One region of the Holdemania sp. 1001302B_160321_E10 genome, then DNA from elsewhere that is predicted to be linked to it. Evidence: a T-box and tRNA genes for the amino acid it is inferred to sense, from the RefSeq annotation. Region 1 holds a T-box; the other holds one or more tRNA genes.

What was found. A T-box is a leader RNA that pairs with one kind of tRNA and senses whether it is charged. The one in region 1 lies ahead of I2D94_RS09395 (valine--tRNA ligase), so its partner is inferred to be a tRNA-Val.
Region 2: it encodes a tRNA-Val, which carries the amino acid that the T-box ahead of I2D94_RS09395 (valine--tRNA ligase) is inferred to sense. The anticodon was not compared.

Annotation. Positions count from the first base shown of each region.
Region 1 is NZ_JADNEM010000013.1:1,995-22,035, forward strand. Features, by position in the region: gene I2D94_RS09315 (CvpA family protein) at 1-527, shown strand, start outside; gene I2D94_RS09320 (endonuclease MutS2) at 530-2,863, shown strand; gene uvrC (excinuclease ABC subunit UvrC) at 2,860-4,623, shown strand; gene I2D94_RS09330 (helix-turn-helix transcriptional regulator) at 4,672-4,875, shown strand; gene I2D94_RS09335 (M15 family metallopeptidase) at 4,935-5,948, shown strand; gene I2D94_RS09340 (glutamate racemase) at 5,945-6,679, shown strand; gene I2D94_RS09345 (GerMN domain-containing protein) at 6,876-7,862, shown strand; gene I2D94_RS09350 (metallophosphoesterase) at 7,903-8,376, shown strand; gene I2D94_RS09355 (hypothetical protein) at 8,546-8,782, opposite strand; tRNA gene I2D94_RS09360 (tRNA-Arg) at 9,051-9,127, shown strand; gene I2D94_RS09365 (hypothetical protein) at 9,272-10,003, shown strand; gene tig (trigger factor) at 10,062-11,336, shown strand; gene lon (endopeptidase La) at 11,397-13,715, shown strand; gene yihA (ribosome biogenesis GTP-binding protein YihA/YsxC) at 13,716-14,318, shown strand; gene I2D94_RS09385 (LysM peptidoglycan-binding domain-containing protein) at 14,394-15,176, shown strand; gene I2D94_RS09390 (DJ-1/PfpI family protein) at 15,370-16,038, shown strand; T-box leader at 16,161-16,369, shown strand; gene I2D94_RS09395 (valine--tRNA ligase) at 16,425-19,034, shown strand; gene I2D94_RS09400 (hypothetical protein) at 19,110-19,478, shown strand; gene I2D94_RS09405 (AsnC family transcriptional regulator) at 19,533-20,041, shown strand, end outside.
Region 2 is NZ_JADNEM010000051.1:1,241-10,531, reverse strand. Features, by position in the region: gene I2D94_RS17425 (hypothetical protein) at 12-386, shown strand; gene I2D94_RS17420 (sugar phosphate isomerase/epimerase) at 613-1,377, opposite strand; gene I2D94_RS17415 (peptidoglycan bridge formation glycyltransferase FemA/FemB family protein) at 1,374-2,606, opposite strand; gene I2D94_RS17410 (peptidoglycan bridge formation glycyltransferase FemA/FemB family protein) at 2,603-3,838, opposite strand; tRNA gene I2D94_RS17405 (tRNA-Val) at 4,038-4,113, shown strand; gene I2D94_RS17400 (MerR family transcriptional regulator) at 4,345-5,202, shown strand; gene I2D94_RS17395 (FAD-dependent oxidoreductase) at 5,254-7,203, shown strand; gene I2D94_RS17390 (helix-turn-helix transcriptional regulator) at 7,402-8,574, opposite strand; gene I2D94_RS17385 (hypothetical protein) at 8,979-9,291, opposite strand, start outside.

The DNA of each region.
Region 1 (20,041 bases):
TCTCGCCGGTGCTGGCGGAGTGGGTCGCGATCGTTCCAGCGTCGCTGAATCCGGCGCGGGATACGGTGCTGGGGCCCTGGGTGTATGGCTTGATGAATCAGATCGTCTGGTTTATCGCCGTGTTTATCCTCTGCAAGCTGATTCTGCTGCTGGTTCGTCCGGTGGTGAAAATGCTGGGGAAAATTCCGCTGGTCAAACAGGCCAATCAGCTGTTAGGCGGTTTGTTCGGGTTGGTCAATACCGGGATTTGGCTGGTCGTCTTTTCGATTCTGCTGATGCTTCCGTTTTTTGAAAACGGGCAGCAGGTGATCGACGCGACGCTGTTGTCGATGCCTGGCAAGGCCGCGGCGGTAATCAATGAAAAATTGCTGGAAATGCCGCAGGATGAAAACCAGCTGCAGAAGCTGGTCGACGGCTGGGATCAGCTGACCGACGAGGACCGCACTTTGATTAAAGACTGGCTGAATGAAAATCAGCTGACCTTTCAAAATCTTCAAGCTTTACTGAATTCACTGAAAGGAGAATAACGATGAACAGTAACAACGGCCTGGAGCTGGCGCTGATTAAGCAGCAAATTGCTCAGCTCTGCGCCTTTTCGTTAGGAAAACAAAAAATTGAGGAATTGCAGCCAAGCTTTTCGCCATTGGTCATTGCGAAGGAAAACCGGCGGATCGCAGAAGCGCTGCAGGCTGTAATTCAATTCGGTCCGATGCCGTTTTATGGAATCCGCGATCTTTCGCGGTCTCTGCATACGGTGCTGCGGGACGGCGTCTGTACGCCTCAGGAACTCATTCAGGCGGCCGATCATGCCCGCGGTGTCAGCGGTGCGCAGGGGTATCTGAAATCCGTGGAGCTGCCCTGCAAGGAAATCCATGAGCTGGCGGATACCATGGAGCCGCATCTGGAAGTCGCCGAGCAGCTGGAACGCTGTTTTACGCCCTATGGCGAAGTGCTCGACAGCGCGTCGCCGGAGCTGAAGCAGATCCGCCGCAGTCTGCATCAGACGGAAGCTGAGCTGGTGCGGGAAAGTCAGCGCTTCGTTCAGTCGCATGCGAGTCTGTTGACGGATTCGATCACGACGACCCGCAACGGCCGAATCGTGGTCCTGGCAAAAATTTCGGAGAAAAACAGCCTGGGCGGGTTTGTCCACGGCGAGAGCGCCTCGGGGGCGACAGCGTATGTCGAACCGGGCTGTCTGATCGAGCTGAACAACCGCAAGCAGACGCTGATCTCCCGTGAACAGGATGAGATCGACCGGATTCTCGTCGAATGCAGCCGTTTGTTAAAAAGCGTTGCCGAACCGTATTTAGCTAATCTGGAAACGCTGGCGATCCTGGACGCGCTGTTCGCCAAGGCTCAGTGGGGCCAGCGTTATAACGGCGTCGTCGCGAAGCTGTCGGAAGGGCGGACGCTGGTTCTGAATCAGGCCCGCCATCCGCTGATCGATCCGAAGACGGTCGTCGCCAACACGTATCGGATTATCGAACCGCAGAAAATGCTGATGATCACCGGTCCGAATACCGGCGGTAAAACTGTTTCGTTAAAGATTATCGGACTGTTTGTGTTAATGAGCTACTGCGGCATTCCGGTGTGCTGCGAGGATGCGGAAATCCCGCTGTTTGATCAGGTGTTTGTCGATATCGGCGATGATCAGTCGATCGTGCAGTCGCTGTCGACGTTTTCCGCGCACCTGGCGAAGCTGGCCGACGTGACTCAGCACGCAACGAAAAAATCGTTGGTTCTGCTGGACGAATTAGGCTCCGGCACCGATCCGAAGGAAGGCGAAAGCCTGGCGATCGCCGTGCTGAACGATCTGCGCGAGAAAGGCTGCTTAAGCGTCGTCACCACCCATTACGGCCGTTTAAAGCTTTATGGTAAGCGGCATGAGGACATTCTGGTCGCGTCGGTACAGTTCGACGTGGAGAAGATGATGCCGACCTATCATTTTATCGAAGGCCTGAGCGGTCAGTCGAACGCCTTTGAAATCGCCCGGCGATTCGGTTTGAAAGAGAAAATTATCCGGGAAGCGGAGTTTTTAAAGCGCCAGCAGCGTTCCCAGGAGGACGAGCTGATCGAGAAGCTGGAAGCCCAGATTCTGGAAAATCAACAATTAAAAGAAAAACAGGAAGCGCTGATCGCGCAGACGGAGCAACAGCGGCAGCGCCTCGAGCGTGAGCTGCAGAAGCTGAGCGAAGAAAAACAGCGGATTCTCGACGCAGCAGAAAAACAGGCGCAGAAGCAGCTGGAAGAGGTAAAAGCGGAAGGCGAGGCGCTGTTGGAAGAATTGCGTCAAAGTCAAAAGACGATGAAGCTGCACGAGATCATCGAGAAGCAGCATCAGCTTAACGCTCTGGGCAAAAGCGAAGCCCAGCTGGAAGAGGAAGCCAACGATGAGCCGGAACCGCAGTTTCAGGTCGGCGCCTTTGTGGAATTGAAAAAATCCAGTCAGATCGCCGAGATTTTGCAGCTGAAGCGCAATCAGGCTGTCGTCGATCTCAACGGCATCCGCACGACTGTCAAGCTGGAAGACATGCGGCCGACCCAGCGGCGGAAAAACAAGCCGGCGCTCTCCGGCATGTCGATGAAAACCCTGCGCGCGAAGACTGTGAATCTGGAATGCAATATCATCGGCTGCCATGTTCAGGATGGGCTGGAAATTGTCGACAAATATCTCGACGACGCCGTTGTCGCCCGGATCGGCTCCGTCCGAATTATCCACGGCGCGGGCACCGGCGTGCTGCGCAAAGCGGTTCAGGAGAAGCTTAACCGTGACAAGCGCGTCGAGAGCTGGCGGATCGGCGGCGCGGGTGAAGGCGGCGCCGGAGCAACCGTCGTCACGCTGAAGACGGGGAAAGCGAAATGATCAGCTCCGCACTGAAGGCCAAGCTGCAGACGCTGCCGTTAGAGCCCGGCTGCTATCTGATGAAGGACAAAAATGACACGATCATCTATGTCGGCAAGGCCAAGAAACTGAAAAACCGCGTCAACCAGTATTTTGTAGGCGCGCACAATTACAAGACGACCAAGCTTGTCAGCAACATCGTCGATTTCGACTACATCGTCACCTCCAGCGAGAAGGAAGCGCTGGTGCTGGAAATCAATCTGATCAAGAAATATCGTCCGCGCTACAACATCATGTTCATGGACGATTCCTCTTATCCCTATATCAAGCTGACCCATGAAGCCTATCCGACGCTGCGGGTTGTGCGCGACGCCAAGAAAGACCGCAAGGCGAAATACTACGGCCCGTTCCCGGACGCTTCGGCGGCGCATCAGACGATGAAGCTGCTCAACCAGCTCTATCCGCTGCGCAAGTGCGATAAAATGCCGAAGAAGCTGTGCCTGTACTATCACATCGGACAGTGCCTGGGGCCCTGCGAACTGAACGTCGATCCGGAAATCTACAAGGAAATCTCCGAGAAAATCACCCGCTTTCTGCGCGGGGACGTCAAGGATCTGGTCAGCGAGCTCAAGTCTAAGATGAACGCCGCAGTAGAAGAACTGGCGTTTGAAAAAGCCCGCGAGTACCGGGATTTGATCACTTCGATCGAGCACATCACCGACAAGCAGCAGGTTCAGGTTGAGGATAACAAGGACCGCGACGTGTTCGCCTGTTATGCAGATAAGGGCTACCTCGCGATCCAGGGCTTCTTCATCCGCTCCGGCAAGCTGCTGGAACGCCAGCTGTCGCTGACCCCGCTGTATGGCGATCCGGAGGAAGAACTGATTTCCTTTTTAATGCAGTATTATCAGAATCACCCGCTGCCTCAGGAAGTGATCGTGCCGCTGGAGCTGGATATCGAAGCGCTGCAGGAGGTCATCACCTGCAAGCTGATCCAGCCGGTCAAGGGCTACCGCAAAAAGCTGCTGGACATGGCGTCCAACAACGCCAAGACCAATTTGCTTCAAAAATTTGAAGTGATGGAGCGGCAGAATGAAACGACGGAGGAATCAATGCGGCAGCTGGCGCAAAAGCTGCGGATACCCGGCTTGTCCCGGATTGAGATCTTCGATAACTCGCATATTTCCGGCGCCTTCACCGTTGCCGGCATGGTCGTATTCGAGGACGGCTTGCCATGTAAAAACGATTACCGGCTGTTTAAGCTGCATACTGAAAACAGCGATGTCGATTCGATGAAGGAAGTGCTGTACCGGCGCTATTTCCGGCTGCTGAACGAAGGCGGACGGTTTCCTGACCTGCTTTTAGTCGACGGTGGTCTGACTCAGATTGAAGCGGCGAAGGAAATTCTTGGTTCGCTTGACCTGGATATCCCGATCTGCGGCCTGGTGAAAAACGACAAACATCAGACGTCCAGCCTGATGAACGAACGTCTGGAGATCGTCGACGTCGAACCGGGATCGCCGTTATTCTTCTTATTAACGCGGATGCAGGACGAAGTCCACCGCTTTGCGATCAGCTATCACCGCAAGCTGCGTCAGAAAGCCCAGACAAAGTCGATTCTGGATGAAATCGACGGGGTCGGCGAAGTCCGCAAGAAGAAGCTGATGAGCACATTTAAGAGTTTTAAGCGGTTAAAAGAAGCGACGGTTGAGGAGATCGCCCAGGTTGTGCCGCAGGAAGTCGCGGAAAGAATTTTTGAGACGCTGCATGTGGAACCTTAACCCTGTTGTCCTGCATACTATGGTTTAGAAACCAAGAGGAGGACAGCGATGAAAAAGATTCTGACCCGGCGGGAGAAGGAAGTCTTTGATCTGTTGGTCAGCAATTACGATACGAAAGAGATCAGTGAACAGCTGAACATCAGTGAGAAAACCGTCCGCAACCACATCTCCAACGTGATCCTGAAGCTTGCCGTCAAAGGACGGGCGCAGGCCGTGGTGGAGCTGATCCGATGCCGCGAAATTGAAATCTAGCCCCCAAGAGGGGGCTATTCTTTTCGATTTATGTTATACTAAGACATGAGGTGGTTTTTTTGAAAATCAAACGCTTGCTTTTTGTCGCGGCGGTTGCCGCGTTATGCGCCGGGTGTTTAATCGTGATGAATATCCGCTACGACCGGCTTTCCCGCTATCCGTATCAGGATCCGAAAAGCCGCGCGCTGATCGACGAATACTTAAGCGATGAGGACATCGAGTATATCATCGAATATTCGATTGCCCCTTCAACGTTCGTACCGTATATCCAGGCGGAGCGGTTCAGCGTTTATCATGCCCCGGAATACAACTACATGGAGGAGGCGTTCTCCTACCGCAATTACGCGCCGGCCCTCATCGTCAAGATGGTAGAGGAAACGCGCGATCAGATCGCAGTGCAGGATCTGGCGCAGCTGATGCTGGTGTACAGCTACGAGGAAGTCAAGGACTGGCTGGACCGCGGCGATCCGTATTACCGCAGCGCCACGCTGGTGCTCGATCCCTCGGCGCTGGATACGCTGGTGGACGACGATCACACGATCGCCACGCATGTGCCGCTGCATTTGGAAGCGTTAGCGGATATCCCGCAGCTGACTGTCGAAGTTAACGGCGAGGAAAAGCCGATTCTGGTAGACGTGCGGCTGCAGCAGCCGCTGCGGCAGCTGTGCGAGGCGGCGGAGGCGGAGGTCAGCACGCGGGCCTGCGGCGGGCTGATCGTCACCGAAGGTTACGTCAGTTATCCAAAACAGGAAGAATTGTATAAGCAGGCGAAGGAACAATATGGTTCCTCGGCGATCCTGTATGTCGATTATCCCGGCCACAGCGAGCATCAGCTCGGTCTGGCTGTCGATTTTGCCGTGACAGGCAAGCAGTCGGAAGATTTCAGCACGACTGTGCAGTCTCAATGGCTGCAGGAAAACGCCTGGCGGTTTGGCTTCGTCCAGTCCTATACGGAAGACAAGGTCACGGAAACCAACAAGCTGGCGCGGCCGGAACACTACCGGTATGTCGGCCCGGCGCTGGCCCGGCAGCTGGTTGAGGAACATCACACGTTGAAAGAAGGCACAGAATGATCGGCGTTTTTGATTCAGGAATCGGTGGTCTGCGGTTATTGGATAAGCTTCGTCAGCGGTGGCCGCAGGAAGATTTTGTTTACCTGGCGGATCAGGCGCATGTCCCGTACGGTTCGCTGGACCGCGATACACTACTGGATTTATTGCAGCTGAATCTGAACTGGCTGGAAAAACAGGGAGCCGAGCGGATCGTGGTCGCGTGCAACACGGCCAGCGCGACCGGCATCGCCCGCCGTTATCGCGGTCAGGCGCAGATCGTGGAGATTATCTCCAAGACATGTGAACAAATTCCGGCTTCGACTGCGAAGATTCTCGTGCTGGCGACGCCGTTTACCGCCCAGTCGCATCGCTACCAGCAGGTTTTAGCGCGGCAGCTTCCGCAGGCGGAGGTCAAGGAAGTCGGCTTGAGTTGTCTGGCGTTTATGATCGAGCATCTCTGTCCGAAGCAGGAAATTGAAACGTATCTGAAGGGCGAACTGAACGCTTATCGAGATCGCTACGACGTTGCGGTTCTGGCCTGCACGCATTTTCCTTTCGCGCGCGATCAATTTGCGAAGGTGCTGGGAATCCCTTTGATCGATTCGGAAAGCATCGCGCTCGAGGCGCCGGCCCAGCCCGGAAAGGGCACGCTGCGGATCGCGACGACCGGCAGTGTCGAGCTGTTAAATCGGCAACTGCGTGGCTTGATGAACTGGGATGTTCCCTGCGAACATGTCCAGATTGAAATCTGAGCGAAGTCTTGTCGGGGGATCAGGAGAATCGAACGAGCCCCTGTTGCTTTGGAATAAGCTGGAAGAAGAATGGGAAAACCCGTTCTTTTTTTGTTGAAGGAGAAAGCCTGGCCAATTTCCAATGCCGAAAATTCAACTCCCTGCGGCATCATTTTGAATGCCATCGGTGCATAGACTGTGACAGGAGGGGATGTTCATGAAAATCAAACCTGAAACGTTGAAGCAGGGCGCGGCTCTGATGTTCGGCGCGGTCGCATTGGCCGCTTATCTCACTACCGTGCTGTGGCCTTCCCGCTCGCAGCCGGTTCAGACCGTCAGCGGATCCGACACGAGTGGGGATATGGTTCAAGTCTACTTACTGGACGAAGACGCGACGCTGATTCCCTATACGCTGGGGATTGAGGAAGGGCTGGATTTAAACCAGAAGGTAGCCGAGGTCCTGCGGTTGATGACGATCGGCAACGAGCCGGTGCAGGGAGTGTGCGGACTTTTGCCAAACAATGCCCAGCTGGAAAACTGCGCGCTGCAGGGCAGCCAGCTTTCACTTTACTTCCCGGAGAATTTCCGTAATTATGATCCCAAGACGGAAATGCGGTTATTGGAAGGACTGACATGGGCGGTCACGCAGTTTGACGAAGTCAGCGAGGTTCTGCTTTATTTGGCCGGTGAACCGCTGACGCACATGCCGCAGCTGTCGACGCCGGTGCCGATGCCATTAAACCGGCAGATTGGAATCAATAATTTTGAGAATACGGTTAACCGCCTGCATGACAGCCATTCGTTGACAGTGTTCTATACGCGTCAGAAAAACGGCTCCAGCGTCTACGTGCCGAAAACGCTGCGCATCAGCAATCAGACGAGTCTGCAGGACAAGCTGTCTTCGATTCTGGCGGACATCGGCGTGTTCAGCCAGCTGAAGCAGCCGTTGGCAGGGACTCCGCTGACGGTACTGGATTGTTCGCTGGACGAAGACCTGTTGACGATCAACGTCAGCGGCGAGATTCTGGACGAGGAGAAGAAGGTCAACGAAGAACTGGTTACCAGTCTGCTTCTGAGCATTCAAAGCTCGCTGGGCGTCAGTCAGGTTCAGCTGCAGGTCGACGGTGTCACGGTCAATCTCAGCGGCGTCAACGACGATCCAATCGACCTGAATTCCTTAATTCTCAATCAAATATTGCTTTAAGGAAGGCGGCAAATCTGATATTATAAGTACAGGTGGTAAAATGAAGATAGTAGTGGTGAGCGATAACCATGGTCGGAGTGAACCGCTGGAGCAGATTTTAGAGCTTCATCGGGATGCGGATGTGTTTATCCATTGCGGGGACAGCGAACTGCCGCCGCAGTTTTTACAGGGGTATGTGTGCGTCAGGGGCAACAATGATTTTTATTATGAATATCCGGAGATGAAAATTTTAGAGCTGGAGGGTCATCGCATGATGATCGTTCATGGTCATCATCATCTGTATATGGGCCAGCTTGACATGTTGGTCAGCAAAGCGCGGCGGCAGGGCTGCGACTTTGTGTTTTACGGCCATACGCATATCTTTTCCAGCCAGCAGCGCGACGGCGTGATTCTTGTGAATCCGGGCGCGCTGTCCCGCAACCGCGACGGTACGCCGCCCTGTTACGCGGTGATTACGATCGACGGGAGCGACGTCAGTATTGACCGCGTCAACTGGACGCGGCCCCGGGACTGAAGACCTTCGGCGCTTACAATCACGCAAAGAAGAAGTTGAAAATCACCGGAGTGCGCTGATTTTCAACTTTTCCTGTTTGCCGATCAAAGGCGAAGGCCAGGACTGACCGGTTGCGAACCGGTCTGCTTGATTTGCGCCGAATGTATCAAAGGGTCATGCGGAAAGAAGTTCAATCATGAAAAAAATTAAAATTAGATGCCGGAAATGCGGCGATATCATCGAAAGTTTTTCCGTCCATGACTTTAAGTTTTGCCGCTGCGGCAGCGGTCGCCGTGGATGGCGGGCATGAATATTTAAAGCGATGTGGTAATTTGGAAGAGATTGAAGATTTCAGCGAAGTTGAGGAGAATGACGAATCAAATTGAGCGCCATGAACGGAACGAACGGAGCGAAGCCGTTTGAACATCGCCAGATCCCTTTTGCTTTAAGCGTGAATATTCTTCAAACTGGATCTGAAAAGCGTGCGGCAATCCCGTTCATTGCCTTCTATTCATGGACCATCAGGGAGAATTACAAAAAGATCAAAGGTTTCCGGGTTCTGCGCATAAGGAACCAAACTTTCCTGTGTCATAGCCGCAGTCCCTGCAGCAGTAACAAAATATGCCAAAATCGCTTGCATTCTTCAACACTTTTTGATATTATGATTGAGCGTTCAAAACATGATAGAAAACAATGTCCCGGTAGCTCAGCTGGATAGAGCATGCGCCTTCTAAGCGCACGGTCAGGGGTTCGAGTCCCTTCCGGGACGCCACTTTGGAAAACCAGAAGTCCTTCATTGAAGGATTTTTTTGTACGATCGCAGGCAAAAAACATGCCGCTGCAAGCGGGGTGTGCTATAATAAGATCAGCCAAAAGAAGGATTCCTTCTTTTATTTTTGAACAAGGGGTGATGACGATGAGCTCAGGATTTTATGCGGAATGTCTTGAAGAAATCGCACAGCTGATCCGCCAGGGCCGCATTCAGGAAGCCCGCACGAAGGTGGATACGGAGCTGGCGATGCCCTATGTGCCTTCCGACGTGTTGCCGGCGCTGCAGGATTTTGATCAGCAGCTGCGCTTAATCGCGGCGGAAAACCGCAAGCCGGGCGTTGGGGTGATGAGCCTGGAGGAGATTGAGGAGAGCCTGAAAGGCGATCGCGAACATCAGCTGCGGGCGGTCGACGCGCTGCATGGGATGAATCTGCGCTCCTGCCTGGATTTGGTCCGCGCGTATCTGGAAACCGATCCCGATCCGCTCGCTTCGGCGCTGCTGATCGATTCGCTGATCGATCAACAGATCAGCGAGGAGCTGACGCTGAACCGGGATGGGATAGGCTACACGTTTATTCCCCGTTACCAGGAAGGGGCGGCGGAAAGCGACGGCTTTCTTTTGGCCCGCGCGTTGATCGGCGAATGGCTGGAAAACGAAAACCCTTCCTTATTTAATTTGTGCGAGCAGGTGCTGATCCGCGAGGCGTATCTGGCGCTGCCGCTGGGCTTTGAAGAAGCGGAGGGCATATCGCTTGCGGCCAGCTGCGTTCATCTCGTATACTGCAGTATGCAGGATGAGGAGGGCTGGCGTCAGTTCGCGTCCCGGCATCAGCTTGAAAATGTCAATTTATTCGATTTAAAAAGCCAATTTATTTGAAATTCAGATAACTTTTGTTATAATAGAAAGGCTAGACATAAGGAGGACAAAGAAGTTTATGTCAACTTGGACACTAAAAGAAAAATCAACAGGCGAACTGAAAGTCACCATTGAGGGTGAAAACTGGAAAACGGCTCAGAAAAAAGCTTTTAATAAATTAGCGAAAGAACTGGAAATCCCGGGTTTCAGAAAGGGTTCTGTCCCAGCTGCCATGGCGAAAAAATATGTTCCGGCTCAGAAGATTATGCTGGAAGCCGTCGAGCATTGCGCGCAGGGTCTGCTGGACGCGGGTATCGAAGAGCACAAACTGTGGCCGATCTCCCGGCCGGAGCTGAACGTTGAGGAAATCAGCGAGGAAGCCGCGACGATGAGCTTTACGTTCGCGATCAAGCCGGAAGTCAAGCTGGGCGAATATAAAGGTTTAGCTTACGAAGTAGAAGAAACTTCAGTCAGCGAGGAAGAAGTGGAAGCGGAACTGAAGCGGATCCAGGAAAACTTCGCCGAGCTGGAAGTGAAGGAAGACGGCGAAGTTGAAAACGGCGACACCGCGGTCATCGACTTTGAAGGTTTCAAGGACGGCGTTGCGTTTGAAGGCGGCAAGGGCGAAAACTATCCGCTGGAGATCGGTTCCAACAGCTTCATCCCGGGCTTTGAAGAACAGCTCATCGGTATGAAGAAAGAAGAAACGAAGGACATCAATGTCACGTTCCCGGAAAACTATCAGGCTGCTGAGCTGGCTGGCCAGCCGGTTGTCTTCAAGGTTACGGTTCACGAAATCAAAGCGAAGGTGCTGCCGGAGCTGAACGACGATCTCGCGAAGGACGTCAATGCTCCGGATGTGGAAACCATGGACGACTTAAAAGCGCTGATCCGCAAGAACCAGGAAGAACAGAAGCGGCAGAACGCGGAAAACGAAGCGACCAACAAGCTGATCAGCACGGTCGTCGACGCCTGCGAAGTGGAAATTCCGGAAGTCATGATCAAGAATGAAACGGACGATATGATTCAGGATTACGCCAACCGTCTGCAGCAGCAGGGTATTTCCTTAACGCAGTTCTTCCAGATCACCGGGCAGAGCGAGGAAACGCTGCGCGAACAGATGGCGAAGGACGCTGAAAGCAAAGTCAAGCTGCGCTTAGTTCTGGACGCGATCGCGACGCAGGAAAATCTGGAAGTCGGCGAGGAAGATATTGATACGGAATACGGCCTGATCGCCTCTCAGTACAATATGGAAAAAGAGAAGGTCAAGGAACTGATTCCGGCGTCTTCGATCTCCTACGACGTCCGGCTGCGCAAGGCGCTGGACCTGATTAAGGATTCCACCAACAAATAAGACGCTTCGCGTCTTTTTTGACCTTTATAACACGTACTATTTCAGACAAGGAGGGTGTCAATGAACAACGAAAAAATGGAAATCAGTGTTCCGGTCATCGCTACACGAGGAATCATTGTTTTTCCCCAGCAGGACATCATGATTGAGGTCGGCCGGGAAAAGAGCATTCGTGCCGTTGAGGAAGCAGAAGAAAAGTTCGATGGTCATGTCTGGCTCGTCTGCCAGAAAGACATCATGGTTGACAATCCTGCTCCTTCAGATCTCTACACGTTCGGCACATTGTGCCGGATCAAAAATATCCGCCGTAAAGAAGGCTTTATGCGGATTACCTTCAGCGGACTGGAACGGGCAAAGCTGGTTTCGATTCAGGATGAGGACAGAATGTTTATGGCGACGGTGCTGCCGGTTGCGGATGAAGCCGGCGATAATCTCGAGGAGATGGCTTTAATCCGCCGGGTAGCTAAGGAATTCGAGAACATTGCGTCCAGCGCCAACAATTTCCCGCCGGAGATCATCGCGCAGCTGACCAAGGGCGTTTCCGCCCCGACGCTGTCCGATCAGTTCGCGCAGTATTTCCCGCTGCCTTTGGAAAAGAAGCAGGTGCTGCTGGAGACGTTGAACGTCAACGAACGGCTGATGATGATCATCCAGGAGCTGGAAAAAGAAAAGCAGCTGTCCGACATTGAAAATAACATCAATGAAAAAGTCAAGGAGCGGATCGATGAATCGCAGAAGGAATACTACCTGCGCGAGAAGCTCCGCGCGATTAAAGAAGAACTGGGCGATGTGTCCAATCAGAGCGACGATTCCGAGGAACTGCGCCGGATGATCGAGGAAAACCCGTATCCGGAAGCAATCAAGGAAAAGGCCCGGGAAGAACTGGCGCGGTATGAAATGCTGCCGGGGGCATCCGGGGAAGCCGGGGTTGTGCGGACTTATCTCGACTGGCTCTTAGGCGTGCCGTGGTGGCAGGAAACCGAAGATAACGAAGACCTCAAGCTGGTGCAGCAGCGCCTGGATGAGGATCATTTCGGTTTGGAAAAGGTCAAAGACCGGATCATGGAATATCTGGCTGTCAAACAGATGACCCATTCGCTGAACGCGCCGATTCTGTGTCTGGTCGGGCCGCCGGGCGTCGGCAAGACGTCGCTGGCGAAGTCCGTGGCCAGAGCGCTGGATCGGAAGTTTGTCAAGGCATCGCTGGGCGGCGTGCGCGATGAAGCGGAAATCCGCGGTCATCGCCGGACGTATTTAGGCTCGCTGCCAGGCCGGATCATTCAGGGAATGAAGAAGGCCGGCGTCGTCAATCCAGTGTTCCTGATCGACGAAATCGACAAGATGGCCAGCGATTACAAGGGCGATCCGTCCAGCGCGATGCTGGAAGTGCTGGATCCGGAACAGAACAAGCTGTTCTCCGATAACTATCTGGAAGAACCGTACGATCTGTCGAAGGTCATGTTTATCGCGACGGCCAACACGCTCGATACAATTCCGGCGGCGCTGCGCGACCGTTTGGAAATCATCGAGCTGTCCTCATATACCGAGGTGGAAAAGGTCAGCATCGCTAAGGAACATCTGATTCCGAAGCAGGCTGAAATCAACGGCCTGAAGCCGAGTCAGTTTAAGCTGGGCGAAGAAGAGCTGATTTATCTGATCCGTCATTACACCCGGGAAGCCGGCGTGCGTCAGTTGGAGCGGGTGATTGCTTCGCTGTGCCGCAAGAGCGTCCTGGCGATCATGAAGGATGGCAAGCGTTCGGTCAAGATCACGAAGAAGCTGATCGTGGAATGGCTGGGCAAAGAGAAATTTGAATACGGCGTCAAGGAGAAAAAAGATCAGATCGGCGTGGTAACCGGGTTGGCCTATACGTCCTTCGGCGGCGATATCCTGCCGGTCGAGGTCACTTACTTCGACGGGAAGGGCAAACTCATCGTTACCGGTCAGCTGGGCGACGTCATGAAGGAATCGACGGAAATCGCGCTGGACTATGTCAAAAGCAAAGCCGTCGAATTCAAGATTGATCCGGCTTTCTTCGATAAACACGATATCCACATCCATTGTCCGGAAGGCGCAGTGCCGAAGGATGGGCCGAGCGCCGGCGTCACGCTGACCACGGCACTGGTTTCCGCAATCACCCGGATGCCGGTTCATGCGAATCTGGCGATGACGGGTGAAGTCACGCTGCGCGGCAACGTGCTGCCGATCGGCGGTCTGCGTGAGAAATCGCTGGCAGCGCACCGCAGCGGCATCTCGACGGTCATCATTCCGAAGAATAACGTCAAGGATCTTGACGAAGTTCCGGAAATTGTTAAGAATGACATTCATTTCATCCCGGTCGAAACGGTCGACCAGGTTATTCAGGAAGCGCTGGTTCGCTAAATGGAGATCAGGGAAGCCGAGCTCGTCGTCAGCGCGCCGTCCAAGGCACACTGGCCTGAAAGCGAACTGCCGGAGATCGTGCTGGCCGGCCGCAGCAACGTCGGCAAATCCTCGCTGATCAACACGCTGTGCGGCCGCAAGGCGCTGGCTTATGTCGGCAACACCCCGGGCAAGACACGGTTGTTGAATTTCTTCGATATCGATCACCGCTTCATGTTCGTCGATGTGCCGGGCTATGGGTTTGCCAAAGCGTCCAAGCAGATGCTGATCCAGTTCGGCGAAATGATGGAGGACTATTTCTCCAGCCGTTCACAGCTAAAAGGCCTGATTCTTTTAGTCGATATGCGGCACGCGCCGACGGAGGACGATATCACGATGGCGGACTATGCCCGTTATTATGAAATTCCGTTTGTGGTTGCCGCGACGAAACTGGACAAAGTGCCGCGCTCTCAGCAAAGCAAACAGATCAACGTTATCGCCAAGGCTCTGGCCTGTGCGCCGGAAGCGATCATTCCGTTCTCTTCCATCACGAAGCAGGGCCGGGAAGAACTGCTGGAAGCGATTGACGTCTTATTTAATCCAGAAGAGCCTGAATCCGAGTGATTCGGGCTTTTTTCATATTTTCCTCGGTTTGGCATACACTGAAATTGAAGCAGGAATGCTGGGGAGGAACCATAGATGAAACCAATGAAAATTGAGAAACGACTGGAGCTCAGCCGTCCGGTCGATCAAATTCTGCAATGCCAGATCACCAACGAGATTCAATATCATACCGAAGCCGACGGGATCCGGGCTTTAGGCTCCTTATGGGTCAAGGGGCAGGCGGCCGATGAACAGGGCGCTTATCCGCTGAACGAAGAAATCACGCTGGACGTCCTGGCGCCCTTGGATAAGCTGCAGGAACCGTCACAATTCCGGATCCGGCTGCATCATTACGACGCCCGGATCGAAGCCCGCGGGATGATCGTGACGATTTATTTGAATGTATACGGCATGAAAGAGGAAAGGGCGACCGCAATTCTGGAAACTCAGCCGGAGAAACGAGAGTCGGAGCCAACCCCGCTGCCGGAGATTACACAGCCAGCGGCGGAACCCACAGCGCTGACTCCGTCGGTCACTGAAGAGCCGGCTGCCGCTGCAGCACCGATCCTTCCGGCTGCGGCATCTGTGCAGGAGGAAAAAGCGCTGGCTGCGGAAGGGCCGGCTGTCAAAGAAAATACGGTCATGGACGAAGAAACGAACGATCCGGCGGAAGCGGCCGTCAACGAGGACGTCGGAGAAATCGAAGATTTGTTTGACGACGCGGAGAATGTCATCGTGACCAGCCGGTACATGCTGGCGCAGGTCAATGATACCTATGCTTCGATTGCCCAACGCTACGGGGTGAATGAAAAGCAGTTGATCGCCGTCAATCACAACAAGCCGCTGGAGGAAAAGACGCTGATCCTGCTGCCGCTGTAAGTGGCCGATCTGCAAGCTGCTAATCATGGTTGTAAGGAGGACTGGACACAGTCCTTTTTTTCTGGATTTGAGTAAAATCAGAACAAAACCGGAGCTATCTGTCTTTTTAACAAGAACGAAAAGAAGGAAATAGCTTGCGATTCAGCTGAAATTCAGATACAGTGAAGTAAACAAGACAAGGGAGGGGAATTGAATGAAAAAAACAGCGGTCATGATCTACCGGGCGTTTTGCATGCAGGAGATCAGCTGTCTGACCGATTGGTTAGTCGGATTGGGCAAACCGATGATCGTCTGCGCGGCGGATCATCAACCGGTAAAAACGGAAGAAGGCTTTACCGTGCTGCCCGAATTCAGCTATGATGAAGTCAATCTTGACGAGATCGACTGCCTGATTCTTCCCGGAATCAGCGAATTTCCGGAAGTGTTAAAGGATCAGCGCCAGCTGGACTTTTTAGCCCGGTTCAAGGAGCGGCCGGATATTTTGATTGCCGCGATCTCCGTGTCCCCGGTGTTATTAGCGGCGGCGGGGTTGTTAAACGGGATTTGTTACTGCGGTGGATTTTATCAGGAAGTGCTGGACGATCTGCCGTTTATGGAAAAAGAAAATTTCCGCTTTGAGCCGATCGTCGTAGAGGGCAACATCATGACGGCTTTCGGCGGGGCGTTCCGTGAGTTTGCCTTAGCGGTGATGGAGAAACTGGGCTTCGAAGTGCCGGCGGATACTTTCGGTCCGCTGGCTGAAAACTGGACTAGGGATAAGCTGAACTTCACGATGGAATCGGAGGTTGAAAAAACGTATTGGAAAAACGCGCTGGCGATGCTGAAACGGGAATGTCCGCAGTTTTTTGAGAAGCGCGGCTGAGGCTTTTGTTTTCAACTCCGCTAGTTTGCTTTTTCGTTTTATTCTTGCCTTTTTCGTCTTTGGAGATGTCGGAATTCGTTGAAATTCGATTGACAAGCGGGGATCCAATGCCTATAATAAAGCCATCTACGTTGAACGGAAGAAGTAGCGGCTTTGGGAAATCAGAGAGCTCCCGGAAGGTGCAAGGGAGCCAGAAGAAGCAGTGAACAGTCGTCCGGAAGTTGATTTTCTGAATTTTAAGTAGGAAGATCCGAATGCCGTCGTTACCGGTGAAAGCGCATCTTTGAAGAAAGATGAAGTAAGGTGGTACCGCGCGTGAAGCGTCCTTGTTACAGGGCGCTTTTTTTGTTCAACGAAGGAAAAATAAAAAACAGGAGGAAGAACTGATGAAAAAGGAACTGGCCCCGAAATATAACCATCTGGATGTGGAACAGGGCTATGACAACTGGATCAAAGAAGGCTATTTCACAGCCGGCGACAAAAGCAAGGATCCGTTCTGTATCGTGATCCCGCCGCCGAATGTTACCGGCAAGCTGCACCTGGGGCATGCCTGGGATACGACACTGCAGGATATCATCGCCCGTTACAAGCGGATGCAGGGCTACGACATGCTGTGGGTTCCGGGCATGGACCACGCCGGCATTGCAACGCAGGCGAAGGTGGATGAGCGCCTGAAAAAAGAAGGCGTTTCCCGCTATGATCTGGGCCGTGAGAAATTTCTGGAACGGGCTTGGGACTGGAAGGAAGAATATGCCGGGCATATTCGTCAGCAGTGGGCGAAGATGGGCCTGTCGCTGGACTACACCCGCGAGCGTTTCACACTGGACGAAGGCTTAAGCAAAGCCGTTGCCAAGGTTTTTGTCGACTACTACAACGACGGCCTGATTTATCAGGGCGAGCGGATCATCAACTGGGATCCGGCGGCCAAGACGGCGCTGAGCAACATCGAGGTTATTCATAAGGAAACCGAAGGTGCGATGTATACGTTCAACTACAAGGTCGTTGAAACTGGCGAATGCTTTCAGGTTGCGACGACCCGTCCGGAAACAATGTTCGGCGACGTCTGCGTCGTTGTGCATCCAGACGATGAACGGTTTAAGCATCTGATCGGCCTGCACGCTGTCAATCCGGCGAATGGGGATGAACTGCCGATCATCGGCGACGACTACATCGACATCGAATTCGGAACCGGCGCGATGAAATGTACGCCGGCCCACGATCCAAACGACTTCGCGATCGCAGAACGCCACCATCTGCCGCGGATCATCTGCATGAATCCGGATGCGACGATGAACGAGCGCTGCGGTGAGTTTGAAGGCATGGACCGCTTTGAATGCCGCAAACAGCTGACGGAAAAAATCCGTCAGGAAGGCAATTTGATCAACATTGAGAAACATATCCATCAGGTCGGCTATTCTGAACGGACCGACGTCATCGTCGAACCGATGCTTTCCAAGCAGTGGTTTGTCCGCATGAAGCCGCTGGCGGAGGATGTTCTGAAGCATCAGGAATTGGCTGAGGAAAAGATCAACTTCTACCCGCCGCGCTTTGAAAAGACCTTCACGCAGTGGCTGGAAAACATTGAGGACTGGTGCATCTCCCGCCAGCTGTGGTGGGGCCACCGGATCCCGGCCTGGTACCATAAGGAAACCGGTGAGATTTACGTCGGTACGGAAGCGCCGCAGGATCTTGAAAACTGGAATCAGGATGAGGACGTTCTGGACACCTGGTTCTCCAGCGCACTGTGGCCGTTCTCGACGCTGGGCTGGCCGGATAAAACGCCGGATCTGGAGCGTTATTATCCGAATGACGTGCTGGTCACGGGCTATGACATCATTTTCTTCTGGGTCGCCCGGATGGCGTTCCAGGCCCGCTACTTCACAAAGTCCCGGCCGTTTAAGGATGTTCTGATCCACGGTCTGATCCGCGACGCCCAGGGCCGCAAAATGTCGAAATCGCTGGGCAACGGCGTCGATCCGATGGACGTCATCGCCAAGCACGGTGTTGATAGCCTGCGCTTCTTCCTGACGACCAATTCCACGCCGGGTCAGGATATGCGCTACATTGAGGAAAAGCTGGAAGCGTCCTGGAACTTCATCAACAAGATCTGGAACGCATCCCGTTTCGTCATGATGAATATGCCGGAGGATTTCACGCTCGAGGACATTGACCTCAGCACGCTGTCGATCACCGACACCTGGATTCTCAACCGGTTGAATGAAACGATTGCCTCGGTGACCGCCAACATGGACAAGTATGAGTTCGCGCTGGTTGGCAATGAGCTGTACAGCTTCATCTGGGATGATTTCTGCAGCTGGTATATCGAATTAAGCAAAGCTGGATTGAACAGCGAGGATGCCCAGGTCAAGCGGGCGACCCAGTCGACGCTGATCGTCTGCCTGCGCGCGATCATCCGTCTGCTTCATCCGTTCATGCCGTTTGTCACCGAAGAAATTTACAGCGTCCTGCCGCATACCGAAAAAGCATGCTGCCTGGCGGCCTGGCCGACGCCGGTGGAAGGCCTGGACTTAAGCCATAACGAGGAAGTCGATCAGCTGATTTCCGTTATCAAGACGATTCGACAGGTCCGCGTCGATTACAATCTGAAGCCGTCCGCGCCGCTGGCGATGACGATCCGGAACGCGCAGAACCAGCCGGTCGCTGTCGACGCTCCGATTGCTTCGATTTATGAGAAGATGTGCAAGGCCAGCTGGAAAGCGGAGCTGGATGGGGAAATGCTCGTCCGACCGATCTTAGGCGGATCCTTAAGTATTCCGATGAGCGACGTCGTCGATCTGGAAGAGGAAAAAGCCAAACTCAAAAAAGAAGCCGAACATCTGAACGCTGAAATCAAGCGTGCGGAAGGCATGCTTTCCAATGAACGCTTTGTCGCTAAGGCTCCGGCTGAGAAAGTCGAAGCGGAACGCAAAAAGCTGGAAACCTATAAGCAGCAGCTGGAAATCGTCCAGACCCGCTTGCAGGAAATTGAGAAATAAACGCTGTCAAAGGAATTTCATCTTCCAGACAGAATTAACGATCACCCGGTCCTGTGGACCGGGTTTTCTTGTGGAGTGACCGATTTCAAAAGCGTCGGCGATGGCAGCACGTTGAGCGATGTTCACCGCAAGGGGCACAAAGAAAGGCCGGATGTTTCTTGCCTAAGTCAAAAATGGAAGAAAACAGATCAATCTGAAGAAAAGTGGGATCTGCGGCAGAAACACGCGCTGAAAGCAGGCATGATCCGCAGACGCCATCGAGAACATAAGAAGGAAAACGAAAACTGGCTTTCTAAAATCTTTCAGAAAGTTTTACGCCCGGGGCTAGACAAAATGCGGCAAGTGTCGTTATCGTCATGGGCTTCGCTGTCACCGACGCTTGTCTTTTGGCGAGGAGAAGACTACAATAAAATAAATGATAGCGCTTACAATCAAGCGGATTGAGATTCCGTCAAAGTCGAAAGGCTTTCAGCATACATTGAAATGAGGTGGTATTCGATGACGGAGAAACAATATCTTTTAGGTACGGATGAACAGCAGCAATGGATGCAGGAGTACACGTTTGCCCCGCGCGGCATCGGGTTCAAAGAACCCGGCGTGCTTGGAATGGACGCGAAGGAATTCTCAGCGTTCAACGTGGCCAAATCATTTTATCAGGTGCATCCGGAGGTTTTTAACTTAAAACTAGTTGCGGAGAAGACCGGCGTGGCGGAAAGTGAGATCGCAGCCCGGCTGAAACGTATGGTCGATCGCCGGTTAATCATGTTTGTGAAGAATTCTTCCGTTTCCGCTCTGGGCTTTGGTTTGTATTACTGGATTGTGAAAATGAAAGAGGACTGCCCGCCGCAGGCAAAGGTGCAGCTGGCGGAATGGATTCAGAATAAGGATGAGATCTGCACCGGTTATTTAACGGAAGGTGATTTCGATTTCTTCTGCGGCAATCACATGCGTGTGCTGGACAATCTGCTTTGCGGCGTGATCGAACCGATCCGGCGCAACCGCTGGGT
Region 2 (9,291 bases), on a different contig from region 1:
AGGTTATTCGAATGATGGAAGAAAAACGGATGGATTTTTTAAAGGACACCAGTGATGCGATCGCCAGGATGCGGATGAAATACGACGAGATGGATGAGAAGACGGTGTATAAAAAAGGCATAGAAAAAGGGATGCGGAAAGGTGTAAAGAAAGGCGTGAAACAAGGGAAAATATCCTTGTTGAAGGAGTTACTGCGGCAGAAATGGGAATTAACGGAAAGCGATGAGAAAGTCTTAGATGATTTAAACGAAGCGAAAGTGAATCAGATCGTCCAAGTTTTGAATAGAATAAATACCTCGGAAGACCTCCATCATCAGCTTAGAAAGCTTTCTGATTCAAAGCATCAGGCAGAGAACATAACTCAGCTGTCCTATACTCATGACTAAGTGGATCTGGACTTCGCAGGATCGGCTTTGGAATAACGTAAAGTTCAGAAAAAGTTCGTCAGAGTCAAATCGTGTTGGTGTAAATAGAAAGGATGGGATCGGATGATGCATAGGAGTCACAATATGAAGCTCACAACCCTAAATATTAAAAACCCCCTCGATCCGAAGATCAGAGAGGGTTAAAGAAACTGATTTTAAGCTGTGGTGGAATATCAGGGACACTTTTTTAAAGACAGACGCTGTGCGATAACCATTTTTGCAGAGCTACCATATCCTGACGGAACTGTTCCGGCTGATCCTCTTTGACAAATTCCAGAATCAGCGGAATTTCGCGGGGAATGAAAGTCAGCCAGTGCTTCCAGGCTGCTTCCTGAGCTGCGAGCGGCAGCCGCGTGTTGTCGGGTAACCAGCTGAACACATGGACGCGCGTCAGCCAGGGCAGGATCGCCTCTAATTCCCGACTGTTTTCTTCCACGGTGAGCTCGGGATTGGGCTGCCAGTAGGTCTTGCAATGAGAACGATTGACAGCTTTAAGCAGCTTTACAGCGGAAGCACCGTTGTCCGTCAGCGATTTGCGATGATATTCAAACGCGACGTCTATCCCAACTTTGGCCGCCAGTTCGCAGCATCGCCGCGTTTCCGCGACAGCCCGCTGGAAAAAATCGTCGTCGGCTTGCGCGGAGGCTGTGCGCCCGGCCCAGATCCGCACACACGGCGCTCCCAGCTTAACGGCCGTATCAAGATAAGCCTGAAAATCAATGTCCGGATTAAGACCTTGATTCAGTTTGTAATAACTGCCATAAGAGAACACCGCCAGCTGGTTTTGACGGCAGGCTTCCGCAGCTCTGGCTGCCAGATCCAGCCGATTTGCGGGCACGTGGACGTCGCTGCCCCATTCGATTCCGGTACAGCCGGTTTCCCTAGCCAGCGTGATGATCTGATCGGCGGTCAGCTGACGGAAGGTGACCGAGGTCAGCCCGACCGGCCTCATGAATGCTTCTCCTGTTTGCCATACCGCAGCGAGATGAGCTTGCGTTTTACCCGACGGCGGAAGCGATCCGCCTTTTTCCAGCGGGCAGTGCGCGCCGGCTTGCGGATATAGTCGAATTCGCCGATCCGTTCCGTATAAACGGAACCAAATGAACGCTTGTAATCATACAATCCATAATGCGGATCAGACTTGTCCGTCACTCCGGAGAATCCGCACATGTCGTAATGCAGGACGCCGTGGTTTTTCATGTCTTCGACGGCGAACCGGTGCAGGTTATCCACGGCCTTGATAAAGTTGAAATCCTTGTGGTTATAGGTGTAAAGATCCCAGGATTGCGCGCCGAATCGCAGGAACAATCCGGCGGCAATCGCCGGCTTTGCGCCGTATTGCGATTTTAGCGCCGCGGCTTTTTCTTTTTCTTTTAACTTGGACTGCAGCGCTTCGGGGTCTTTGTGATATTTACCGCTGTCAATTTCCTGCTGGATGCCGTTGATCATCTGATCAAGGTCAATTTCAGTGACATACAGTACGGCGTGATCGCCAAAGGCATCCAACAGCGCTTCAAAGAAGGACTGCGGATGCGGCTTAAAGCCCTGAATCTGGGAAAGCTGCCGTTCAAATTCACACAGCTGCGGCACATCGTCTTTGGTACCTAAGCGGGTTGTCACGCCGATCACGGCATGCCGGCGCAGACTGTTCTGGCGCGCCTTGGAGAAATGCCTGACGATTTCTTCGATGGAAGGCGTCAGGTCGATAATCAGCGTGTAGCGGTTGACCCAGCTGCCATTGTAGGCATAGCCGTATCCCTTATGCACAAACCCCAGCGATGTCAGCAGTGCTGTTATTGCTTCGTGATTTTCACCGCCTTCGATCGGATTGCCCTTGATATCCCGCTCCATCCGCAAGACGTTCGGATCCACCCGCAGAAAGTCCACTTTGGCGTTTTCCGCCAGCTGAATCAATCCCCGCAGGCATTGTTCGCACAGTTGAGGATCGTCATAATTCAGGCAAGGTCCCCAGGGAACATAATAGTAGTGAATACCCGGCGACTTCCGCTCCAGAATCATCGCTGTGCCTTTCAGCTGTGCCTGCTCAAAAAAGCCGATAAAATGCGGCTGATCCTGCTTCTGCAGCTTCGCCCACAGCGAAGTTTTCATGTAATGTCCGTAGGGATGAGCGCTGACAAAGGCGTCCAGCTGCACATCCGAAATTTGTTTACAGGTGATCAATGCGATTCCCTCCTTAACCATTGCCGGCGTAATTCCTTAACCTTGGGCAAAAGCTGGGTCCAGATCGGATACAGCAGCGGCTTGCATGGTAGACTGAATTCGCCGAGATAGACGTCGATTTCAGGTGAAAACGACGACTTGAAGATGAACAGCCCGTCGTCCAGCGTGCCTTCCACGCCGCCGAAGTTAAACCGCGTGCAGCCTTGTTCAAAGGCCCATTGAATGCCGCGGCAGCGCAGTGCGTAAGCAGCCAGATAGCGGCGGTATTTCTCGTTTAAGCCGGAATACAACAGCTCGCAGGTCGTGCCGTCGTGAACTAACAACAACGCACTGACCAAAATGTCACGGCCGTCTTCCTGAGCCTGCTGGCGCAGCCTGAGCTTTTCAGCGTCGAGATCGGCAATTTGTTTTTCCAGCTGTACGCGTTTTTTATTCGCTTTTTCGTCCAGCTCGTTTCGATGCTGACAAAGACCGCGCTGCTTTTCTTCGACCAGTGCCAGCGCATGATCATAATCCAGATGAGCGGCCAGAATGCAGGCATGATCGCCGAAGTTTTCCATGATCGTGCGGAAATAATCCTCATTGCGCAGGTGGATATTTTTACGCTGTTCCGTATATTTGATCATTTCAGCTAATTCGTGGACATGCTCAATCCCCCAAATTTCGATCTGAATGCCTTTGGCAAAACTGTTATGAATTTTCTCACGGGTCTTCTTCGGAAAGCAGGCTTCCCAGTTTTCCTGATGGGAAAAGCAAAGCTGAAAGCGCGGCTGCACCGTTTCACTGATCAGCTTCGTATAGCCCGCAAAATGGGCTTTTGCCTTCGCCAGCTGTTGCGGAATCGGACTGCGGGCGTTCCAGGCGGCTTCTTTTTGATCCAAGTCAAAGCTGCCGATGATGAGATAGGGATCAAATTTGCATTCCACCGCACCCTGCTTCGCGCAGAAACGCCGGATCGCAGTTAAGAAGAACGCAGTCTGTTGGGGATCATCGTAGTCCATGATCGGTCCGCGGGGAATATAGGCCAGCTTCATGCCCAGCGGCAGTTTGCGGAACAGAATCATCGCTGCTCCGCACAGTTGCCCGTCGCAGGTCATGCCGACAAATTTTGAAGTCCATTCCTTCTTGACGTTGGCCCAGGCTTCAGTCTGATATATATTATTGCATCGGCTGGCACGGGTGAAATCGTCCAGCTGCTTCCCTGTAATTGACTCGCAAAACTGCAAATTCATAATGAGTTCGCCTCCAATGCTTTATTATAGCATACCCGCCCTTAACTTTCTCCAGTCGTTTTAAAATCCCGGCCAGGATCCATCCTGATCAGGGGAGAAAAAGGGAAAAAGAGGAGGCTGCAGGATGTTCCTTTTTTGACATTTTCAGTAAAAAAAGGGTTGCGGTTTTTAAGGATCAATGGTAATATATTAAAGCACCGGACGCTTAGCTCAGTTGGGAGAGCACTTCCTTGACGTGGAAGGGGTCAGGGGTTCGAGTCCCTTAGCGTCCACCATGATTAATCAGTAAAGCTGTCATCAAGACAGCTTTTTTCGTCTTTCTCCTTTCCCTTTCTCCGCTTGAGGAAACCGTGCCGTGAGCAACACAGCCGGCATAAGGAAGAGACAGGAAGACCCAAGTGCTTAAAACCGGAGGGTTTCAGGATGTTGATTTTAATAAACAATCTTGTGATATAATACACATAAAGCTTGTTTTGGAAATAAAGGAAAAAAACTGTGGAGGGAGTATGGCTTACAAGATTGGAGAAGTTGCGAAACTTTTGGGAATTTCTTCTGAAACCGTCCGTTATTATGAGCGGGAAGGCGTGATTCAATCGCAGAAAATTGATCAGGGAAGCGGCTACCGATACTATGAAGCGCTGGATATCAATGCTTTGATGCGGGTTCGGATGTACCGTAATTATGGTTTTACCTTACAGGAAGCGAAGGAAATGTTGAACTTTTGCACCTTGGAGGACATCGCCAAACGATTAGAGGATAAAAAGCGGGAGCTGCAGGCGGCGGTGGATTGGAACAAACGGCTGTTGGCGTGCGCTGATCGGATGATTAACATTCATCGCTCCGCTTCGGAAATGCTTTGGAAATGCCAGATTGAAGAAAGTCCCGCGATGTACCGGTTTTGTTACCAGATTCAGGATCAGCTGATCGGTGATCCTGAAATACAAAAACGCGTCCAGATATGGACGGAAAAGATGCCGGTTGTGATGCCAACGCCTTTATTTGCGAAGGACGATATTCTTGCAGGGAATAAGAACTTTGCGTTAGGGCTGTGCGTTATGGAGGAAGACGCTGATTTTCTGTGTTTGGATCCTCAGGCGAGGGGGATGGAATACGTTCCTTCCCAACGATGTATTTATACGGCAATTTCTGCTCAGGCTGGCGAACTGCTGCACTGCGGTTTATTTCAGCATGTTCTGCAATACATGGACGCACATCAGCTGGAATTGGCCGGCGACGCAATCGGACGCACGGTTTCCACGCTTCATCGAAGTACGACACAGGAGCGGATTCATCAGGTCTGGCTGCCCTTTTCAAAGAAAACATCAGATTTCAGCAGCGGGGGATTGACTCTAAAGGCCCTTTAACGTGTACTCTGATAGCAGGGAAAGATAACGCTTTCACACAGGGAGGGTAAGATGAGAAAATCAAATCTTAAGAGAATCGTTGTTTTGTTTCTCAGCGTGCTGCTGGCAGTTGGACTGACCGGCTGCACAGCGGCACCGAGCAATAATCCGAAGGGAACGGATGCCGGCTACACGTCCGGCACCTACACAGGGACAGGCGCCGGGCGCAATGGCGAGCTGAAAGTCGAGGTCACATTCACAGACAAAGAAATTACGAAAATCGAAGTCATTGAACATTCGGAAACCGAAGGAATTTCCGACTTGCCGCTGCAGCGGATTCCGGAAGAGATCGTGAAGAATCAGTCGCTGGCAGTCGATGCCGTCGCGACAGCGACCTTGACCAGCAACGCGATCATCGAAGCGGTCGCTGATGCAGTTACCCAGGCCGGCGGGGACGCGGAAGCACTGAAAAATGTGAAAGTCGAAGAGGAAACAGCCGGAGATTTAGTCCAGCGGGAAGCGGACGTCATCGTTTTAGGCGGCGGCGGAGCCGGTGTTGCGGCTGCGTACGCGGCGGCTGAAAATGGTGCATCGGTTATCGTTGTGGAAAAAACTGCGGCTCTGGGCGGCAATACGATGCGTTCCGGCGGCTATTTCAATGCGGTTGTTCCTGAAAATCAACAGACGCAGGTCATGACGGCAGGGCAGATCAAATCGGTTGAGGAATACTGCACAATGGAGCCGAAGGATGACATAATGAAGAACTGGCAGGAAAAACTGACCGCGGAATTTGACGAGTATAAGAAGTCTGGCGCGGAACATTTGTTTGATTCAGTCTATTTGCATATGCTTCAGACCTATGTCGACGGTGATTATGTCGGCAATCCGGTACTGATTCAGTCAATGTGCGAAAAAGCGCCGCAGACCTATGCCTGGATGCGGGATATGGGCTTTGACTGGAAACCGAAGTCAATCGTGATCGTTGGTTCGTTATGGCCGCGTGCGAACATGTCTCAAACCTATAAAAGCGGCATTGGTTTTATCGAAGTGCTGAAAAATGATGCGGAAAAGAAAAATTTCCCGATCGAATATGATCTGGAAGTCAGGGCTGAGGAATTGATTATGGAAGACGGCCGGGTGATCGGCGTCCGCGCGGTGTCCGCAAATGGAACACCTTATGAATACAAGGCCGGCAAAGGGGTTGTTCTGGCAACCGGAGGGTTTGGCGCGAATGTGGAAATGCGCGTGAAGTATAACAGCATCTGGGCTGATTTGGGGCCGACGGTTCCGACGACCAACAGTCCGGCGATTACTGGCGACGGGATTGTGATGGCGCAGGCTGTGGGCGCGAATCTGGTCGGTATGGATAAGATTCAGCTTTTGATCGCCGATCCGAAGACTGGCGAAACTTCAACCAATGTCGGCGATACGACGAGTATGTATGTCAATCAGGAAGGGCATCGGTTTGTTAACGAGTCAGAACGCCGCGACGTTTTATGCGCTTCAACGTTGGAACAGACCAACGGGATGATGTATATTATCAGCAGCTATCAAAACAGCCGTTTAGATGAGAACTATGTCAATACCTACGGCATTCATGTCGATGATTTGATCGAACGCGGAGCGGTTTACAAGGCGGATACGATTGAGGAATTGGCGGAACAGATCGGGATGGATCCCGCAACCCTGCGGAAAACGGTCGATGATTACAACGCCGCGATCGACGCGGGCTATGATGAGCTGACCGGCCGTACAGTCTTTAACGAAACCGCAAAGATCGAAGATCACGGGCCTTACTTCGCCAATCCGCGGACGCCGGCGGTCCATCACACGATGGGCGGGGTGGAAGTTGACGTTGACGCGCACGTCTTAGACGCCAGCGGAAACCAGATTCCGGGCTTCTATGCGGCGGGTGAAGTGACCGGCGGTTTCCATGGCGGCAACCGTTTGGGCGGCAACGCAATTTCCGAAGCGATCACGACGGGCCGAGTGGCAGGCAACAGCGTCGTATTGGATCAATAAGCGGAAATCCCGAAATTTGTTTAAACAAATTTCGTGTAAATTCAAATAAGTGTACTCAAGAATAGAACAAAAGAATAACCGGAACAAAGGGCGCATTGATCAATGCGCTCTTTTGGCTGATATTGGGATAACCTTTCGCCGGCTCAGGCTTATGCTGAAATGAGTGCGGCTACGATGCAGGATATTCAGTATTCCTTATTATTCCCATCCCTGCAGAAGCTCGGCAAGCCGCTGCAGGCACTGACTTTTTTTCACATATTTGTGCTTTTCGTCATAGTAATTGATCAAAAGCGTCAGATAGAAACGTTTCTGATTCAGATCAAGACAGCTTCGGCCATGTTTTAACAAGGTGATCAACAGCTTATCCCGATGTGGATCCTGATCGCCGACAGCATTCATGACTCGCATCAGATCCTGAAACGGCTGAGAGCGAAATTCCTTCGCCGACGCCAAACGTTTCATGCTTGCGATATTCCCGGTTTTATAATGCAGAAAACATCGCAGAAAATCCATTTCATCATTCGAATCGGAAACATCGGCGAAACGCGAAAGAAACGCACCGGCTTTTTCGTAGTGCCGATGGTTAACACAGCACCAGCAAAGCGTACAGAGAATGGCGGAACGCATTTCGGGCGTCAGATTCAACATTTTGCTTTCCAGAATTGACGTCAATATTGCGGCTGGCCGATCAAACTCCTGCAGGGAGAGAATCGCCGCGCTTTGAATATGACAAAAGATAAGAAACGGATAACAGTTTGCCTGCGTAAACAGGCGGGAAGCCGCGTCGCAATGTTCGCGGGCAAGCAAGATTTTCCCTTTTTTTGAATAAAGAAGGGAAGTGTAGTAATGCCCCAATGCGCCCATCAGAGAAGTTGGATTGCGTTTCAGGCATTGCTTGAAATGTGTTTCTGCTTCCGATAAATCCTGCTTTAGCGCGCTGATCCCGCAGACAAGCTCAAACAGGGCGCTTTGCGCCTCATCAAAGCGATCCTGCACGCTGATTAACAGGTGCTTCTGCTGAACCATCTGGCGCAGGTTTTTCGTCATGAGTGCATAAACAAAAAAGGCCAGATGATAATCGAGGGCCAGAGGCGAATTGAGATACCGTTTCCGGATTCGGCGTAAAGCCGGCGCCTGTTTCTGCGCCGCCTCCAAATCCAGAAGCAATGCATTGCGGACAAAATGTTCCAACTTTTGCTTCGCCGGGATCAGCCAGGCTTGATCTATCGTATAATCCAAATCCAGCGCTTTCGCCAGCAGCTGCAGAATCTGCGGATCTGGCTGTGCTTTTCCTGTTTCAATCTGACTTAAATAGCTGGCGGAAATGTGGCATTGATATGCCAGAGCCGTCAGTTTTATCGCTTGGTCCATCCGATTGATCCGAATGATAGTTCCGGGAATTTGCATGTAAATTCAGCTCTCTTTCCTTTTTAAAACGCCATTTTCAATGAACCTTTGACGCTGATTTTTAACGGTAATTTAATGAACAGCTTCAGGTTGCGGTTCACTCTCAGTCCCGTATAATGAAATCGGCGGCCGGCGGGGAGCGACAAAAGGAAAGCAAAAGGTAAAAATTCAGAAAATTTCATTACCCTCAAAGCTTTGACCCATTTTATCAAAACTTAACGATGGAAATGAACGGATTGGAAGAAAGCAAAAGCAGCGTACAGGTTGGAACCGGCAAGGCAGAAATAAAAACCAGTGCGGGCAGCACGGTTGGAAAAGTCCGGACTGACAGGGGTGAAATGTCAGCGTGATGAAGCGGGAGAAAAGCGTTACTGTTTTTTCTTTTCGTAAGCTTCGTAGACGGCCAGTTTTTCTTTTGTGGCGGCAATGACTTCCGTCAGATTTTCAAGAATGGTCTGTTCGCGGAACAACAGTTCCGTCATTTCCAGCCGATCCTCCTCGCCGTAACCGCCATATTTTAAATCGTTGGTCAGATTTTCGATCGACCGTTCTTTTTTGCCGACCTGTTTGGAGATCAGGCTTAGAAAATCAGCGAGATCTGCGCTGGTAAAATCGCCGATCCCGACGATCTCATTTAACAGCGTGTAGGCTTCTTCAGCATTGGTTGCCGCGGTGACTAAC